3 regions of the Brevibacillus sp. BC25 genome follow, and region 1 is predicted to be linked to each of the others. Evidence: predicted binding sites of a transcription regulator. Region 1 holds the regulator's gene; each other region holds the start of a gene.
What was found. Region 1 encodes Rex, which represses fermentation and respiration genes when NADH is low (regulators of the CRP and FNR family bind a similar motif). Its sites were predicted from a motif close to TTGTGAAATATTTCACAA; they were not measured.
Positions count from the first base shown of each region.

Region 2: PMI05_RS28850 (cytochrome ubiquinol oxidase subunit I) is a predicted target of Rex. The motif match lies at 1,917-1,934, and genes of this name have one in related genera.
Region 3: PMI05_RS26635 (DUF1641 domain-containing protein) is a predicted target of Rex. The motif match lies at 1,865-1,882, and genes of this name have one in related genera.

Region 1 is NZ_AKIX01000051.1:71,092-74,376, reverse strand. It holds gene dinG (ATP-dependent DNA helicase DinG) at 1-514, shown strand, start outside; gene PMI05_RS15210 (ComEC/Rec2 family competence protein) at 556-1,461, shown strand; gene PMI05_RS15205 (redox-sensing transcriptional repressor Rex) at 1,477-2,100, shown strand; gene PMI05_RS15200 (amidohydrolase) at 2,117-3,285, shown strand, end outside.
Region 2 is NZ_AKIX01000130.1:106,341-109,625, reverse strand. It holds gene cydB (cytochrome d ubiquinol oxidase subunit II) at 1-408, opposite strand, end outside; gene PMI05_RS28850 (cytochrome ubiquinol oxidase subunit I) at 398-1,813, opposite strand; gene PMI05_RS28845 (hypothetical protein) at 2,395-3,144, opposite strand; gene PMI05_RS28840 (sigma-70 family RNA polymerase sigma factor) at 3,134-3,285, opposite strand, start outside.
Region 3 is NZ_AKIX01000119.1:6,443-9,727, reverse strand. It holds gene obgE (GTPase ObgE) at 1-1,023, shown strand, start outside; gene PMI05_RS26640 (PilZ domain-containing protein) at 1,032-1,697, shown strand; gene PMI05_RS26635 (DUF1641 domain-containing protein) at 1,988-2,443, shown strand; gene PMI05_RS26630 (NAD(P)/FAD-dependent oxidoreductase) at 2,487-3,285, shown strand, end outside.

The DNA.
Region 1 (3,285 bases):
TTACCAAGCAATGAAGGAACGCCTTGCGGAGGCCCCAGAACCGTATACGTTATTCGGTCACGGGATTGATAGCAACAATCGGAGCAAGCTGGTGCGTCTGTTCCGAAGCATGGAGAGAAGTGTCCTACTTGGGACGAGCAGCTTCTGGGAAGGTGTCGATATCCAGGGGGAATGGCTAAGCAGTTTAGTCATTGTTCGCCTCCCATTTGCTCCACCGAATCATCCTGTCTATCAAGGAAGGGCAGAGCTTTTGAAGGCAGAAGGAAAAAACGCTTTTATGTCCTTGTCTCTTCCACAAGCTGTTCTGCAATTTAAACAAGGGGTGGGTCGATTAATTCGCCACCACTTGGATCGCGGGGTCGTGATCGTTCTAGACACGCGTGTGGTTGAGTCGAGATATGGACGCTCTTTCCTTCAATCTTTGCCGCCATTTCAGATCGAAAGCGGTCCATGGCCAACGCTGCGAGAGCGCATAGAGCCATTCCTTAGTATGCAATCCCTGTCAGATTCATAAAATGAAGCAATAGTCTCATAGGGATTAAGGTGATAAAATAAATGTTATGGAAAAAAGAGTGGCGTTGGTGGATTGTAGTTCTTAGTGCGATTTTCCTTTGCGCATGCTCGATTGATAGCCATTTGTATTTGCAAGAGGCAGCAGTGAAGATAGATGACCCGTTTGAAACAGAGACAGAACAGGAATTTTCGGGTCTTATTATCACCTACTTGGCACTTCCACATGGTGAGAGTACGCTTTTGAGAATGCCAGGCGGCAAAACGATGCTGATTGATACGGGTACGGCAGATGATTGGCCCGTTCTCTCCGCGCGCTTGGCAGAGCTCAAGATCACACGGCTCGACTATGTAGTGGTGACGAACGACCAGCCTGAGCATATGGGAGGCTACGCTTCATTGAGCCAGCAAGTGCTTGTAGATGCCGTCATTTTGCCCAAGCTGATCGCATCATCGATTCGCCATGTCATGCTGCTTCGCTCCAACCAAAAACAGATGGAAGCAGAGCAAGGACAAGTACTCGCTCTTGACCAAGAAATCTCGATGGAAGTTTTGCTCCCGGATGAACCGTTATTTTTATCGCCCCAGAACAATTCTCTCGTTTTTCGATTGACGCACGGTCAATTGCGTTTTTTATTTATGAGCGCCGTGAATGAAAAAGCAGAAGAGCGACTGTTGGAACGGCAAAATGGCAGACTGAAAGCGGAAGTGCTAAAGGTAGCCGGTCAGGGGAGCAATCAAGGCTCTTCGCAACCGTTTCTGACGCAAGTCGATCCTCAGGTCGCCATTATTCAGACAGGTCGATCGCGGGATCAAATGAAAGACGGTCAGACGGAAGTCATGGAGCGCCTGGGTGAGTCATGGGCCGAGACATACGTTACCAGCCACGACGGTTCCATTACCATTTTATCGAATGGAAAAGAATATCGGATTTTGAAGCAAAAGAATTAGGGGGGAAGACCGAACGTGGCAAAACACGAAAAGATTTCAGAAGCGGTCGTCCGTCGTTTGCCGATTTATCTGCGTTACCTCAGTTATTTGCAGCAAGTTGAGGTGACCACCGTTTCCTCCCAACAGATGGGCAAGAATCTTGATGTGAATCCTGCCCAAATCAGAAAAGATCTTGCAGCTTTTGGTGATTTTGGAAAAAAGGGAATCGGCTATGATGTCGATTATCTAGTGGAAAAAATACGTGAAATTCTGAAGCTAACGGATGAAATCCGTGTCGCTTTGGTCGGAGCTGGGCATTTAGGCCATGCCATTAGTAACTACAACGCTTATTTGAAAGATAACATGCGGATTGCGGCCATCTTTGACAGTAATCCAGAGAAGCAGGGCAAAAAAGTCGCAGGTATACCGATCCAGCCTTTAGCAGAGCTGGAAGAAACGATCGTAAACAAGCAAATCAAGCTAGCGATTATTACGGTACCGGCACCTGCAGCGCAATCCGTATGTGATCAGTTGACTCAAGCGGGTATCAGGGGGATCTTGAATTTTGCCCCTACGACGATTCGCGCAGGAAAAGATGTTCGCATTCACTATGCGGATGTGACGTCCAACCTGCAAAGCTTGGCCTACTATTTGACGTAAGAATGGAGTGTATACTATGAAAAAGACGATCCTCATTCACGCAACAGTTATTACCGTTAACGATACGAATGAAGTCATTTACGATGGTGCCGTAGCATTCGAAGGCAACAAGATTACGTATGTGGGCCCAACTCCTGAAGACCTGTCGGAAGCGGGATACGATGAAGTCATCGATCAAAAAGGTGATTACATACTACCTGGCTTAATCAACACGCATGGACATGCTGGTATGTCCCTCCTACGCGGTTATGCAGATGATTTGCCGCTGCAACAATGGCTTGAAGACAAAATGTGGCCATTGGAGGCGCAATTCACGGGCGATACAGTAAAATGGGGTACCCAATTGTCGCTTATCGAGATGATTCGTACCGGAACCACCACGTTTGTGGATATGTATGATCATATGGACGTCGTGGCGAAGGAAGTTGATGCAGCTGGAATGCGTGCGCGCCTTTGCCGTGGTATGATCGGTCTGTGCTCCGAAGAAGAACGTCAAACAAAGCTGAAAGACGCGACTCTTTTTGCAAAAGAATGGCATAATCAGGCAGACGGGCGTATTACCGTCATGATGGCACCGCATGCGCCGTACACCTGCTCACCAGAATTTATTACCCAAATTATCGAAAAAGCCGATGAGCTTTCCTTGCCGCTTCATATCCATATGTCTGAAACTGCTTGGGAAGTCGGTCAAAACGAGAAGGACTACGGACTGCGTCCAGTTGCTCATTTGGAAAAGCTGGGAATGTTCAATCGCCCAACACTCGTCGCACACGCTGTTCACCTAACGGATGAAGAAATCGACATTTTGGCAAAATACAACGTGAGAGTTTCTCATAACGTAGTGAGCAACCTGAAGCTGGCAAGCGGTGTTGCGCCTGTTCCGAAAATGTTGGCAAAAGGTGTAAGCGTGTCACTGGGTACCGACAGCTCGGCAAGCAACAACAATTTGAATTTGTTTGAGGAATTGAAACTCGCTGCGATCCTGCACAAAGGTGTGAACAACGATCCAGTAGCCGTACCAGCAGAGGAAGCACTTCGCATGGCTACTCGTTATGGCGCAGAAGGGGTATTCCAAGAGGAAACGCTCGGAAGCATTGAAGTAGGCAAGCAAGCTGACTTGATCGTGCTGGATAGCCACCAAGCCCATTTCCACCCGGCACACCAACCGATTTCACACGTCGTGTA
Region 2 (3,285 bases), on a different contig from region 1:
GCTGGCAAACACCATTCCGAACAACATCGGCGGTACAAAGCTTCCAATCAGAATCGCTACATCCCACGTCTTTTTCCAAGCCTCGCCTTTCCCTTTGCCTCTAAATTCAAATGCTACCCCGCGTCCAATCAACGCAAGCAGAATCAGCGTAAGCACGAGATAATACCCGCTAAACATCGTGGCATACCACTCCGGAAACGCTGCAAACATCGCACCAGCCGCTGTAATCAGCCAAACTTCATTGGCATCCCAGAACGGGCCAATCGTATTAATCAGAACCCGAGTCTGCAAATCATTTCGTGATAGCAGGCGCGTTGCCATGCCGACACCAAAGTCGAAGCCTTCGAGAAAGAAAAATCCGGTAAACAGAACGGCAATGAGCAGGAACCACAGTTCATTAAGCTCCATAACGTTCACTCCTTACACGATCAAATGGATCCTGAAGCTGTAAATCCTCTACTTCCTCGTGACTATCCATATCCGGTCCTTTTTTGGCCACACGAGCAAACAGATAAGCCAAGAGGCAAAGCAGGATGAGATAAATCGTCGTGAAGGCAATGAGAGAGAACCATACCTCTCCTGTGCTAATGCTTGGCGAAACCGAATCTTCAACACGCAGTAGCCCGAATACCGTCCACGGCTGACGACCTACCTCCGTCATAATCCACCCAGCCGAGTTTGCGATGAATGGTAGTGAGATACCCGCAACCATCAACTGCATGAACCGCTTGTTTGGCTGTTCCAACTTTTTACGTAAAGCGAGATATGCCCCGTACAAAGCCAGCAAAATCATTGCACTACCACCCGCTACCATGATGCGGAAGCTCCAGAAGGTCGTCCGAACTGGTGGAATGTAGTTTCCTGGACCGTAGGTTTTCTCATACTCTGCTTGCAATTCCAACATGCCCGGTACAGAACCTGAAAGGGAATTGTACGTCAGGACGCTAAGCAGATAAGGAATCTTTATTTCAAAACCGTTTTCTTGTTTTTCCGGATCAATCGTTGCAAAAACCGTCCAAGGAGCTGGGTCTGAGCTTGTTTCCCAGAGACCTTCACTCGCTGCCATTTTCATCGGTTGGGTAGCAACCAAATACTGTGCCTGACCATGACCGAATTGAGCAATAGCAAGTGAGGAAATCAATGCTACCACGATCGCAATTTTGAAAGATTGCACAAAGAATGTAACGTCTTGTTTTTTCAACAGCTTCCAAGCACTGATACCTGCTACCAAGAAGGCACCTGTCGCAAATGCCGCAAATACGGTATGCGGGAATTCATATAGTAATTGTCCATTGGTAAGGAGAGCGAAGAAATCGACCATCTCTGCACGTCCGTTATTGATAGCGAAGCCGACTGGCTGCTGCATGAACGAGTTGGCTGCCAAAATCCAGAGAGCCGAAAGAATCGTTCCGATGGATACGAGCCAAATACATGCGAGATGCACACCTTTGGACAAGCGATCCCAACCAAACACCCATAGTCCAATAAAAGTCGATTCGAGGAAGAATGCTAAGAGGGCCTCAATCGCTAGTGGTGTCCCAAATACGTCGCCGACGAATCGTGAGAAATCAGACCAGTTCATCCCAAATTGGAACTCCTGCATAATCCCTGTCACGATCCCGACAGCAAAATTTATGAGCAAAAAGGTTCCCCAAAACTTGGCCATTTTTTTGTACAAGTCATTCTTTTTTACCACATACATCGTTTCCATAATGGCTACTAATAATGACAGCCCGATGGAAATCGGCACAAAAACAAAGTGAAAGATAGTTGTTATCGCAAATTGAAGTCGTCCCAAATCCACTATATCCATGTACAAGATCCCTTTCTATTCGCGTCTTGGCCTTTATGTACCGGAATTATACCAGTGGGGAAACCAGAATTTATGGCGACTTTGTGAAAAAAATCACAAATATATGTGAAAAAATTCACAATTGATTCTCTCTCTTGTAACCCCCTTTTCGCATTCATCTTCGTGAGAGAGTTCTTTGTTTTGTTTTACCCTGTATATTTCCGGTCATGCATAATTGTAGCAGGACTTTTGACCCTAGAGGGTGTCCGATTCGTTACATGATTTTTAACACTCTGTGACTGTTTAGGATTACCCTATCATTTGAGCTAGACTTATGCTTCATTACTTATTTCATTACACATGCAATAGATTTCATTCATATTAAAAATTATCAACGATTATGGCCGTAGAAAAAATGAACCCTTTTACAGGCCTATCTTTCCCCTATTGATTTTTTTTGATGAGATACGACACTTGTGTAAGCGGCGTATCCATTCCCAAATCACTACCAATTCCATCATTACGAAAATACCCAGGCGATCACCGACCTCGAAAAGCAATCGAAGTCGGTGTGCCTGGGTACGTGGTGAAGCAACAACTGCTTATTTTTTGGCGGATTTCGTTGACAAGGAATCGATGATGTTGCCGATAGTTGCAGCATCAAAGCTCTTCTCTGCCATCTGGTACAGCTCGTATGTGAATCCTTCATGCTCCCAAATCACGATTCCGTTGGCGAAATGTACCTTTTTCCCGCCAATGGTTTCGATCTTGACACCCTCTGTCGTGCTGATGCCGTTTTCGCCACCGTTTGAAATCAACAAGGAAATAAACTCTTTCTCTTTTTTATACTGAATCTCTACCATACGCTCGCCTTGAACGACCGTGTTCACATAGGAATAATGCTCTGCCAACCATGTCGGTGCGGGAAAGTCCATTTTGCTAGCTGCGCGTGCTTCTTCCACTGTCATCTGTGGGGGGGCCTTGCGTTCTATAGGTATCTCGATTTCTTGGGTATTGGACTGTGTAGCAGGTAGCTCTTTATCGTATTGGGTAATTTCCATGTTCCCAACCTGAAAGCGTGCCAAGATCGTCTGGAGCATTCCTTGGGCAAACGACGTAGTCGAGAATGCACCTAAAAGGCAAACAACAGCAACAGCACTAACTGTGGCAGCTTTCCATTTATTCATTTTCATATAGATCCCGTCCTTTTCATGTAGTTGTATATTTCCTGATTCCAATTTGAATTTCAGCCGATTGTATATGTTGGCTTTTGGAGTGGCGTCATCTAATTCCAGATCAGTAAGCAAGTCGGTGAGTTCATGAAAATCGTCTAGATCATGCTTACTCTTCATAACGGAAGCCCCCTTTTTGCAATTCCATCTGCAGCTTTTTCAAGCATCTGTATAGAACGACGCCAATATTTGAACCACTGACACCAAGAAGTTCGGCGATTTCTGCGTTTTTAAGACCAGCTGCATATTTCATGGCGATGA
Region 3 (3,285 bases), on a different contig from region 1:
GTCGTGCGCGTGCCACCGGGAACAACTGTCATTGATGATGATACCAAAGAAGTGATTGTCGATCTCGTAGAGCATGGCCAACGTGCTGTGATCGCAAAAGGTGGACGTGGTGGACGAGGCAATATTCGTTTTGCCAACTCTTCAAATCCAGCCCCACACATCTCGGAGAACGGGGAGCCAGGTCAAGAGCGTTACATTGTCATGGAACTCAAGCTGATTGCAGATGTGGGCTTGGTTGGTTATCCGAGTGTTGGAAAATCCACTTTGCTGTCCAGTGTAACAGCGGCGAAGCCAAAAATTGCGGAGTACCACTTTACGACGCTGACACCGAATCTGGGTGTTGTGGACTTAGGCGAGCAGAGCTTCGTAATGGCTGATTTGCCAGGATTGATTGAAGGCGCGCATGAAGGTGTGGGTCTTGGTCACCAATTCCTGCGTCACGTAGAGCGTACGCGCTTGATCGTCCATGTGATTGACATGGCAGCGGTAGATGGGCGCGATCCATACGAGGATTATTTGCAGATCAACCGCGAGCTGACTATGTATAACCTGAAGCTCGAAGATCGTCCGCAAATTGTAGTCGCGAACAAAATGGAACTGCCAGAAGCAGCGGAAAACCTGCGTATTTTCAAGGAAAAGGCTCCAGATGTGAAGGTGTACGAGATCTCTGCTGCAACCCGCAAAGGCGTACAGGAATTGATGTATGTAATCGGGGATATGTTGGCGACCATTCCGGACAAGCCTACTGTCGAAGAAGTTGTGGAAGTGGAAGAGCGTGTCGTCTTCCGTGCAGAAAAAGAACCAGACGAATTCGAGATTACGCGTGATAACGAAGTATTTGTTGTTAGCGGCGAAAAAATCGAGAAGCTCGTACGCATGACCAACCTCACCAGTTATGATGCAGCCCAACGTTTTGCAAGACAAATGCGCAGCATGGGTGTAGATGAGGCCCTGCGTAAGCAAGGAGCAAAAGACGGGGATACCGTTCGGATCGGCAAATTAGAGTTTGACTTTGTGGAGTGACAAAAACCATGATTGATATCCCATCACTGAACCCATTTATGGGGGATAAACGACTCCAACGCGGTGCGACGCTACCGCTAATCATCTCCAAGCAGGTGACGACACCTGTCCAAGTTTTGGTTGAACATGCAAAGGGCAGTTATCTCGTAGTTTCCTATGAGATGAAGCCTGAAACGAAAGCAGAGCTTCTCGGATCAACTGTACGCATTCGTTGGGAGACGGATGCGGCAGTGAATACCATTGATTTGGAAGTAGTTTCGGAGCAAACGGTTTGGCCGATCAAGCTTTTAGGGATGATTCCGATTAGTGTAGGGGTAGAAATTACACAAAAGCGCAAGCAGGATCCCATCTCTCCAGATCTCGGTATTTCTGTCCCTTACAAGGTGATGGGAGCGAGACCGATCGAAGAAAAAGGCGAGGCAGTGTTGCTGAAATTCTCTCCTACCCGTCTTGTATTGGGTACAGACGGTTATGTGTCGAAGGGCGATTTTCTCCACTTGTCTTTCAAGATACCGAAGCAAGCGCAGGAGATCGTCATGATGGCGAAAATCGTGGAAAAAACGTTCCAAGACAAGCAATCGATGATTGAATTAATCTTTACGGATATCAATGAAAAGCACCATGAACTCATCAAGGATTACTATAAAAAGCTCTCAACTACCGCTTCTTCCTAAGGAAGCGGTTTTTTTCCTTTGATGTTCCTGTGAAGAAGGTATATAGTAGAGTACATAGAGTTCTAAATCGAGCCTGTTCACCTCATGATTTGTTGTGTACGCTTTCCTGAATAAATACACGTGAAATCATTCACTTTTGATTATTCGAATCCGTTGTCTGCTTTACTTTGTGAAAAATGTTACAAACAATTTTTTACCGGATTTTCAGGGAGAATAGCGGCCGTTACTCGTATGAACAGGCATCGAGAATGAAAGGCCTCTATTCCAAAGCAAAGGAGGACGTTTTTTTTATGTCTCAAACAACTACGCAACAAGCTCAAGCTGCTGCTGAAGTAGCAAGCACTGCAACTCTGGCACCAGCGCAGCAACAAGATGTACTCGATCAGTTGATGAAACCAGAAATTCAAGAGTCACTGAACGTATTGGTGGCGAACCTGCCTAAATTGGCAGAACTGACAACACTTTTGACCAAAACATATGATTTGGTACAAACAGTAGCAAATGATCATGTGTTGATCGACGACATCAAAGGCGGAATGGAAGAGTTCGTAAAACCGATCTCTGACAAAGCGAAAGGTATTGCGCAAGCAGCCATTGAAGCCAATGACCGTGTTCATGTAGAAGAGTCTACTATCGGTTTGTTCGGTATTCTCAAAATGCTAAAGGATCCGCAAGTACAAAAAACATTGCGTTTCGCACAAGCATTCCTGGAAGTATCAGCAGAACGTCAACAACAAAAACGCTAGTATTTTTTATTATTGATTGTAAGACATGGACGGAGGATTGGGCATGGCGAAGCATATTCTGATTCTAGGTGGCGGTTATGGCGGTTTGCTCAGCGCATTGACTGCACGTAAATACATGACGGCTGAAGAAGCGTCGATCACGGTGGTAAACCGTTTTCCTACTCACCAAATTATTACGGAACTGCACCGCTTGGCAGTAGGAAACCTGTCTGAACAAAACGTGGCGCTCCCTCTGGAAAGATTGCTGCGTGGCAAAGAGATTAACCTTGTAGTAGACGCGGTAGAAAATATTGGCCTCGATTCCCAACGCGTAACATTGGCGAGCGGCGAGTCCATTAAATACGATGCTTTGGTAATTGCGCTGGGTAGTGAAACCGCATTCTTCGGAATCCCAGGTCTGCAAGAGTACAGCTTCACACTGAAGTCTGTAGAAGAAGCAAATCGTCTGCGTGCACACCTCGAAGAGCGCGTGATTGAATACAAGGCGAGCAAAAATAAAGCAGATGCTACCTTCGTAGTAGGTGGTGGCGGTCTGACAGGTATCGAGCTGGTTGGGGAATTCGCTGATATGTTGCCAAATCTGTGCCACAAACACGGCGTAGACTTTGCAGACGTATCCATCTACTGCGTAGAAGCAGGTCCTTCCATTTTGGCTGGTTTTGCTCCTGACCTGGTGGAGCGTGCGCAAACGAGCTTGGAAAAACGCGGCGTTCAGTTCCTGACAGGCGTACCTGTAACGGAAATGAAAGAAACCACGGTTTGCTTAAAAGATGGCGCTACCATTGAAACCAAAACAATGGTATGGACAGGTGGCGTACAAGGAAATCGCGTAGTGGCTGAGT